4 regions of the Terrabacter lapilli genome follow, and region 3 is predicted to be linked to each of the others. Evidence: riboswitches for the same ligand, from Rfam matches in the RefSeq annotation. Region 3 holds a riboswitch; each other region holds the start of a gene.
The links. A riboswitch is a leader RNA that binds a small molecule or an ion and turns the genes downstream of it on or off. The one in region 3 is predicted to bind S-adenosylmethionine.
Positions count from the first base shown of each region.

Region 1: another riboswitch for S-adenosylmethionine. It lies ahead of ABD241_RS20690 (putative leader peptide); the one in region 3 lies ahead of ABD241_RS10340 (cyclic-phosphate processing receiver domain-containing protein).
Region 2: another riboswitch for S-adenosylmethionine. It lies ahead of metX (homoserine O-acetyltransferase MetX); the one in region 3 lies ahead of ABD241_RS10340 (cyclic-phosphate processing receiver domain-containing protein).
Region 4: another riboswitch for S-adenosylmethionine. It lies ahead of ABD241_RS16720 (bifunctional o-acetylhomoserine/o-acetylserine sulfhydrylase); the one in region 3 lies ahead of ABD241_RS10340 (cyclic-phosphate processing receiver domain-containing protein).

Region 1 is NZ_BAAAPU010000007.1:1,183,360-1,185,551, forward strand. Features, by position in the region: gene ABD241_RS13550 (YajQ family cyclic di-GMP-binding protein) at 1-268, opposite strand, end outside; tRNA gene ABD241_RS13555 (tRNA-Tyr) at 403-483, shown strand; SAM riboswitch class IV at 1,102-1,214, shown strand; gene ABD241_RS20690 (putative leader peptide) at 1,249-1,329, shown strand; gene ABD241_RS13560 (amino acid ABC transporter permease) at 1,569-2,192, shown strand, end outside.
Region 2 is NZ_BAAAPU010000009.1:89,227-91,418, forward strand. Features, by position in the region: gene metX (homoserine O-acetyltransferase MetX) at 1-1,277, opposite strand, end outside; SAM riboswitch class IV at 1,294-1,408, opposite strand; gene ABD241_RS15340 (DUF4192 domain-containing protein) at 1,471-2,192, opposite strand, start outside.
Region 3 is NZ_BAAAPU010000007.1:533,368-535,559, forward strand. Features, by position in the region: gene ABD241_RS10335 (hypothetical protein) at 1-308, shown strand, start outside; SAM riboswitch class IV at 970-1,087, shown strand; gene ABD241_RS10340 (cyclic-phosphate processing receiver domain-containing protein) at 1,125-1,619, shown strand; gene ABD241_RS10345 (DUF3293 domain-containing protein) at 1,576-2,192, shown strand, end outside.
Region 4 is NZ_BAAAPU010000009.1:393,506-395,697, forward strand. Features, by position in the region: gene ABD241_RS16715 (acyl-CoA dehydrogenase family protein) at 1-1,054, opposite strand, end outside; SAM riboswitch class IV at 1,219-1,338, shown strand; partial or broken gene ABD241_RS16720 (bifunctional o-acetylhomoserine/o-acetylserine sulfhydrylase) at 1,381-2,192, shown strand, end outside.

The sequences.
Region 1 (2,192 bases), 650 kb from region 3:
CGGAGAGGCGGGGTCCGGCCTCCGGCACGTCGAGGTGCTTGAGGCTGACCTTGCGCTTGACGAGGTGGGTCTGCACGACGTCGAGGACTGCGAGACAACGCTCCTCGGTGTTCGCCTTCATCTTGATGACGTCACCGGCGAGGTCGACCGAGGCGCCGACGTTCTTGAAGTCGTAGCGCGTCGCGATCTCCTTGCTCGCGCTGTTGACCGCGTTCGCGATCTCCTGCTTGTCGAACTTGCTGACGATGTCGAAGGAGGAGTCGGCCATCGGTGGGTCCTTCCAGATGCGTGTGGCTGGGCTGTCGGACGGGTGGCCGTGGGCACGCGGACATGCCGGACACGTCGCCGTGGTCCCGATTACTGACCCCGCCCGATCTCTTGCTATCCTTCCAGACGCACCAAGGCAGGTTGTCCGAGCGGCCAATGGAAGCGGACTGTAAATCCGTCGCGAAAGCTACGAAGGTTCGAATCCTTCACCTGCCACCCAGTGCGCCGAGAGGCCCTGACCAGCGCAAACGCGGGTCGGGGCCTCTTGCATGTACCCCGGGAGGGTACGTGGCGCCACGGATTCCGAAGGCTATTCTGCAAGCCTCTGACCTGCGGAAACGTGAGAGCCGAATGGCTCCGCGGGGAATATGTGGGGAAATCGGGCCCGGGACGGGGCGTCTCCTACGGGCCTCCCGCCCGTGACCTGCGGCGATGCGGGGGAGGGGGGTATGCAATCGCGACGGACTTCTGCGCCGTGGCGATTCGAGGCCCTTGCCTTGCCGGCACGGCGGCTGCGCTGCTGCCCCCACAGGACTGACTCGTAGTGCCGCAGGACCACGTCCACGGTTGAGGCGTTCGCCCGAGCGTCACAAGTTGGGGACCAGCTGTCGTCTCGATCCCGGGACCATCTCGACATGCGAAACGCGGCAGGATCTTTTCCTACTGTTTTAGTGGGGTATTGGGCGCGGTCTCAGTGAGTTTGCCCGACCGGATCACATTGTGCCGCAACATGTTTGGTGTCTACCGAGTCTCTCTGTCGATGTGTGTGAACGGTCTTGCGCTCCGCATCCATGCGGTTGCCCGCTTCGTACCGGTGTGCGTACGCTCACCGCAGGTCACGAGTTCCAGTGCACAGCCCCGGCTTGCTGGACAGCAACCCTCCTCCGCGGCGGGGTGCTCCGGGTGAAGACCTGGCCGGTCGCTGATGGCGCCGGCAAGCGCGGACTCGTTGATCGGGTCCCGGAGACCCGAGGAGCAGAGATGACCGCACGGACGACCACCCTGGTGGCCCGTCGGCACGTCGACCTGCTCCGCGTCTCCAGCGCGCTCTGTCGTCGGTGACGCACCGCCTCGCCGACGTCGACTGACGTAGCCCCGGCGGTACGCGACCTGGCCGCCCGGCGACCCCGTGCGCCGGGCGGCAACGACGCAGACCTCTATCCACGCCACCCGTCCCCGACGGGCGTGCCCGTGTCCCCAGGAGACCCTCAGTGTCCACCACCTCCGTCCCGAGAACCGCTCAGGCGGCACCTTCCCCATCCGCTCCTGCTCCACCGCCCGCGACGGCCGTCCTCACCGCCGTGCCCGACACGTCGCCCGTCCTCACCGTGGTCCCTCGGCGCACGCCGTGGACCTGGGTAGGTGTGGCGGGCGTGCTCGTCCTCGTCGCGATGTTCGTCAACGGGCTGGCCACCAACCCCGGCTGGGAGTGGTCCACTTTCGCCGCGTACTTCGCCAGCGAGACGATCGTGCGCGCTCTCGGCACCACCATCCAGCTCACCGTGCTCGGGACCGTGACCGGTTTTGCCCTCGGCGTCGTCCTCGCGGCAATGCGCCTGTCCCACAATGGCTTCCTGCGCTCGGTCGCGTGGACCTACATCTGGGCCTTCCGCTCGATCCCGCTCATCGTGCAGCTGCTCTTCTGGTTCAACATCGCCTACCTCTACCAGACCATCTCCTTCGGGCTGCCCTTCGGCCCCTCGTTCGGCAGCGTCTCCACCAACGACCTGTTCGGGGCCCTCGGCGCCGCCGTCCTCGGTCTGGCACTGCACCAGGCGGCCTACGCCGCCGAGATCATCCGCGGCGGCATCCTCGCGGTCGACGAAGGACAGCGCGAGGCAGCCGCAGCCCTGGGCATCCCGCGTCTGCGCCAGTTCACCAAGGTGGTCCTGCCCCAGGCGATGCGCTCGATCCTGCCGAACGCC
Region 2 (2,192 bases), on a different contig from region 3:
CCCCGCGGGCGGCCCAGTGCCTCGCGGACGATCCGGCCCACCTGGTCCTCCTCGATGAGGAACCCGTCGTGGCCGAAGTCGGACACGATGTGCTCGCGCTCGGACGCGGGTAGGGCCGCGTGCAGCTCGTCGGACAGCCGTGGTGGGTAGAGCCGGTCGGTGTCGACCGAGACCACGGTGCAGTCGGCCGTGACCCGGGCCAGCGCCGCCCGGAGCCCACCGCGGTCACGCCCGACGTCGTGGGAGTTCATCGCCTCGGTGAGGACGATGTAGGAGTTGGCGTCGAAGCGGCGCGCCAGCTTGCCGGCGTGGTGGTCGAGGTAGGACTCGACGGCGAAGCGCCCCCGCTCACCGGCCTGCAGCGGGTCCTCGCCGAGCTGTGGCTCGCGGCCGAAGCGCTGCCCGAGCTCGGCCTCGGTGCGGTAGGTGATGTGCGCGATGCGGCGGGCGAGGCCCAGACCGGCGTCGGGCCGACGTCCGCTCGCGTAGTAGTCACCCCCGGAGAAGTCGGGGTCGTGGCGGATCGCGAGGAGCTGGGACTGGCACCAGGCGATCTGGTCGGCGGTGGCGTAGGCGGTGGAGGCGAGCACGATGCAGCGCTCCACCGCGTCGGGTCGGCTCACAGCCCATTCCAGTGCCCTCATGCCGCCCATCGACCCGCCGACGACCGCTGCGAGGCGGTCAATGCCGAGGTCGGCGAGCACTCGATGCTCGGCCTTGACCTGGTCACGCACCGTGACGTACGGGAACCGGCTGCCCCACGGCCGGCCGTCGGGCGCGGTGCTCGCCGGACCGGTGCTGCCCTGGCAGCCGCCGAGGACGTTGGCAGCGACGACGAACCACTGCCCGGGGTCGACCGGGCGCCCGGGACCGATGAGCGAGTTCCACCAGCCCGGCGACGCGTGACCATCGCCGGCCTCCCCCACTACATGGCTGTCGCCGGTCAGGGCGTGCTCGACGAGGATGACGTTGTCCCGGGCCTCGTTGAGCGTTCCCCACGTCTCGTAGGCGATGCGCACCCCGGGCAGCACGCCCCCGCGCTCGAGCTCGATGTCGCCCACGTCGGCGAACCGGCGCCGGCCGACCGGGTCGCCGTCGCGCCACACGCCGTCGCCGCGCTGGTCGACGCGGCCGTCACCGGGACGCCCGTGCCCCGGGGCCGGCGCCGGCGTGGCGCGCCCCGACGGGAACGGGGCGACCCCAGTGTGCTGGACACCTCCGGCCGCGCCGACGTGTCCGGGTCGCCGCGTGCCCTGCTTCCGGTGCGTGACGGTCATCGGGTACCACTCCTCGTGCTCGCGCTTGCACGCACCCGGGACGGGCGCGGCCAGGTCCTCACCCGGGGCACCCCACCGCGAAGGAGGGTTGCCGACCAGCGAGCCGGGGCTTGTCACTGGTACTCATGACCTCGACAAACCATACGCGAGGGCGCCTCGTGGCCTCACGCAGCCGTCCACGACATGGACGCCCTCACGCGCACCGGCTCGGGCGGATGCCGTAGTCGAGCGACTGCCGCACGAGCCGGCTGAGCCGGTGCTCGGGCTCGAGCTCCAGCGCACGGTCGACAGCGACGCCCGACCTGGCTCCGTCGCCCACCCACCAGGCGAGCGAGGCCACCACCGACAGCAGGGGTGCTGCGTGCGCCGGCGGGGTCAGGCGGCAGACCTGCTCGAGCCGGGCGAGCACCAGCCGGGGCACGGCCGCCTCGTCCCACCCGTCCAGCTGGCCCGCAGCAAGGCGCGCGTCGTCGAGGTCGAGTCCCGGTCTGACGTCGAGGGGCTCGCCCGACCCGTGGCCGTCGCTCCACGGGCCCTCCTCCGGCCCCGTGTCCGGCCCCGTGTCCGGCCCCGACCGTTCGTCACCGGCGGCCGGTGGCAGACGCAGCTCCGGTCCGAGGAGCTCGTCAAGGAGCACCTGGAGCTGGTCCGGAAAGCCATCCAGCGGCACGCACCCCGGACACAACCACCCCACGATCGCGTCACGGACGTGCAGGTCGCGAAGCGGTCCGACCAGGGACGGCACCCAGTCGGCCAGCTCGGACTCGTCGATCTCGCCGTGCAGGACCGCGGCCCAGGCGACGAGGGACTCGTTGACCAGCTGCTGCCGGGCGCTGTGATCTCCACCCTCGAGGACGGCCAGGCCGCGGTCCGAGGTGCCGGTCCGGGTGCGCGAGGCGCGTCGCGGCCCCGGCC
Region 3 (2,192 bases):
GGCAGTGGATCCGGGAGGACGCCGTCAACGTTGATCACCTCATCGGCGTTCTGCCTCTGCCGACGGCGTGTCGTCTATGGTTCAGTGCCTACCCGAACGACGACGAGGGAACGATGTCGAACGCGCTTGGCGAGCCCGTGCCGGCAGCGCTCGAGGATTGGCTAACGGGCAGATTGGCAGACCCAACGCTCGGCTTAGAACCAGGCGACGTTGCGGACGCGTATTCGGCGATTGTGGGCTGGCAGGAGTCGCTGCGCGATCTAGTTGTTTACGCAGGCGAATTCCAGGATCGTCAGGAATTGGAGTAGGAGGCTAAGCGGCCTGAGCGCGGGCGTCGCCGCCTGCCCTCCTCTCCGCTCGGCGCGGTCGAGGCGATTTGCCTACAACAGAAGGCCGTCATCGCGAGATCTTCTCCGGTCGATGGGATGACCTGCTTGCTGCTCTCTTCAACGGCTGGGCCCGTGTTCTGCATCCCACGCCCGTGGAAGGGGTGGCACGATTTAGGCTGGGCGGCGAAAGTGCACCCGGTACACATTCGAGGCTGCCTCTCGAGCCTGGTTGTCAAAAGGCTCAGCGCTGTATTCTAGGTGGATGAGTTGAGGCTTGGGCCCAAGGTGCCATTCCCAGCTGCACGTCGCATTGCGCGCGTATGCGGTTCATCGATGCCGTCGCGCGGCGCCGGGTTCGGTAGGTCGTGAAGCTCGGATGCGAGTGCTGCAAAGGTCGCCGTCGAGGTTGCCGTCGCCTCGCGCGTGCAGCTGATTCAGCGTCGTCGCGACCTGCCGCCAAGGAGCTGCCATATCCGCGCCTATCGGCTCGGCGCTCGGCGCTCGGCGGATGCGCGGAGCGAGTCGAGCGGCGCTGTCGCAAAGACCGCGGCAATACGCCGCGAGTCGGCGGACGTGGGAGCCCAAGTAGGCGGCCGGAAGCCACGCTGATGTCCGAGGCGTCCTTTCATCATGTCTCCCGGGTCAAGAGGCGCGACCGTCACCCACCTTGGAGGGGTCGCCCGGCAACCGGTCCGCCCCGGTGCCGTCCAAGGAAGACCCGGCCGCGCCGGCATCCGTCGGCTCCGCCAGAGCGGGCCTCGGTTCAGGGGCTCCTTGGACCGAAAGGGGCTGTGGATGCACCCATCCCTGCTTCCCGAGCTTCGCCCGCAGACTCCGCTGGTCGTCCTCGTCGACGACACACGCGCCTTTCGAGACCGGCGATCCCACCTCCAAGTTCGCCGCGGCCACGATGCGGTCGAACTCCTTCGTGCCGTCGGGGACCGGCAGATCGACGAACTCTGGCTCGACTACGAGCTCCTCGGCGGGACGACGTCCGTCGCGGCGGTCGACCATCTCGTTGCTCGAGCAGAGCGCGGTAACCGTCTGGGCGTCGACGTGATCGAGGTCCATTCCGCACGAGTCCCTGAGGCGCTCCACATCACCCAGCGTCTGCAGCGCGCTGGGTATCGCGCCCGGCGGTGCTACGTGCAGGGCATCTGGACCCGATTCGACCCGGCGACCCACGACGAATGGCGTCCCGATGCCAGCGCCGGCATCGCTGAGCACCCCACTTCGAGGCGCGCGGATGCCAGCGGACCCGCCGACGTCACGGAGGGTTTCCGCGCATGATTCGCGACGCCTGTCTCTCGGTGCAACTGCGTCTGCACCTGCCGGCTGGACTCGTCGTCATCGAAAGTGGCGAGTCGGGGCAGCGGCCGGCGACGCACCCGCGCAGGCGGTCCACATCGTCACGGCATACAACCCGCACGGCCGGCCGGCCACGGAGTCGGACAACCGTCGCGCGCAGCGCGCCCTGGTCGCGCAGCCGGACGCCAGGAACGCGGCGTACCACCCGGCGGCCGGGGCCGACCCGGCGTGGCTGCACGTCGAACCGAGCGTTGCGATCGTCGGCCTGACGCGGCAGGAGGCTGTCGACCTCGGGTGGCGGTTCAAGCAGGACGCCATCTTCGAGTGGACGGCTGACGCGTTGACTGTCGTCTCCTGCACGGATGGCGCGACAGTGGCGCTCGGCTGGCGCCAGATCACGCCTGACGCGCGGGCCACCGGCGCCGACCGGGCGTGGCGGGAGCTCGGCCTGGCATCTCCGTACGTGTCGATCGCCGCCGCGAACACGGCGCTGAACCGCGCGCTCGAGGCGGTAGACGACCAGCGGGCCGCGGTGCTGAACTACGTTTTCCTCGA
Region 4 (2,192 bases), on a different contig from region 3:
TGTAGCCGGCGCCCCCCAGCAGCTGGACGGCGTCGGTCGTGACCTTCATCGCGACGTCCGAGGCGTAGCACTTGGCGGCCGCGCCGAAGAACGACAGGTCCTTGTCGCCGCGCTCGGACTTCGCTGCCGCGACGTAGACCATCTGGCGCGCGGCCTCGAGCTCCATCGCCATGTCGGCCAGCATGAACTGGATGCCCTGGAAGTCGGCGATGCGCTTGCCGAACTGCTTGCGCTCCTTGACGTAGGCCAGCGCCTGGTCGAGCGCGCCCTGGGCGATGCCGACCGCCTGCGCCCCGATGGTGACGCGGGTGTGGTCGAGGGTGCGCAGCGCGATCTTCAGGCCGTCGCCGACCTGGCCCACGACGCGGTCGGCGGGGAGGCGGACGTCGTCGAAGTGCAGCTCGCGGGTGGGGCTGCCCTTGATGCCGAGCTTGCGCTCCTTCTCGCCGAACGTGAAGCCCTCGTCGGACTTCTCGACGACGAAGGCGGTGACGTTGCCGCCGCGCGGGCCGTCGGGGTCCGTCACGGCGAGCACCGTGTAGTACTCGGAGACGCCGGCGTTGGTGATCCACGACTTCTGCCCGGACAGGACCCACCCGTCGCCGTCCTGGCGCGCCCGGCACCGCATCGACGCGGTGTCGGAGCCGGCCTCGCGCTCGGAGAGGCCGTAGGAGAAGGTCGTCTCACCCTTGGCGAGCGGCGGCAGGTAGCGGGACTTGACCTGCTCGCTGCCGTCGAGGATGAGCGGGAGCGAGCCGAGCTTGTTGACGGCCGGGATGAGCGAGGCCGACGCGTCGACGCGGGCGACCTCCTCGATGACGATGCAGGTGGCGAGCGCGTCGGCCCCCACGCCGTCGTACTCCTCCGGCACGTGGGGGGCGAAGAAGTCCGAGGCGACGAGGGCGTCGTGCGCCTCCTGCGGGTAGCGCGCCTCGGCGTCGACGGCAGCGGCGTACGGGGCGATCTTGTCCTCGGCGACCGCGCGGACGGCCTCTCGGAGGGCCTCGTGGTCCTCGCTGGTCCGGAACAGGTCGAAGTCGGCGTTCGTGCTCACGGACGGTGATCCTACTCGCCGGTTCGGACGACCCGGGCCGCCTCGTGAGCGACGCCACGGGCGACGCAGCGTCAACTGCGGGGCCGAGCCGTATGCCGTGTCGGCGTCCACGATGAGGACACCCGCTCACTCTCGGTCGCGACGCATACGTACACTCCCCGGTAGGTCATGAGCGCCAGCGACAAGCCCCGGCTCGCTGGCCGGCAACCCTCCAACCGCGGTGGGGTGCCCCGGGTGAGGACCTGGCCCGTCGACGCCACCCGGCGCGCGGGCAAGCGCGGAGAGACCTCCCGAGAGTCGCTCTCCCGCACCGACCCGTCGGTGCGCCGGCTGCTGAACCCGCAGCCCCGGTCACCGACACGACCGAGGAAGAGCACCGAGCGATGACCGAGCCCAACTGGTCCTTCGAGACCAAGCAGATCCACGCCGGACAGTCCGCCGACGGCACCACCGGAGCGCGCGCACTGCCGATCTACCAGACGACGAGCTACGTCTTCAACGACACCGACCACGCCGCAAACCTGTTCGGGCTCAAGGAGTTCGGCAACATCTACACGCGGATCATGAACCCGACGACCGATGTCGTCGAGCAGCGCATCGCCGCGCTGGAGGGCGGGGTCGGGGCGCTGCTCGTGGCCTCCGGGCAGTCCGCCACGACGCTGGCGCTGCTCAACCTCGCCGAGGCCGGCGACCACATCGTGGCCTCCCCCAGCCTCTACGGCGGCACCGTCAACCTGCTGAAGTTCACCTTCCCCAAGCTCGGCATCGACGTCAGCTTCGTCGAGGACCCGACCTCGATCGAGTCCTGGCGGGCGGCCGTGCGGCCCAACACCAAGGCCTTCTTCGGCGAGACCATCGCCAACCCGAAGGCCGAGGTGCTCGACATCGAGGCCGTCGCCGCGCTCGCCCACGAGCACGGCGTGCCGCTCGTCGTCGACAACACCATCGCCACGCCCTACGTCATCCGGCCGATCGAGTGGGGCGCCGACGTCGTCGTGCACTCCGCGACGAAGTACCTCGGCGGCCACGGCACCTCGATCGCCGGGGTCATCGTCGACGCGGGGCGCTTCGACTACGCCCAGGACCCGGAGCGGTTCCCGAACTACAACACGCCCGAGGAGAGCTACCACGGCCTCGT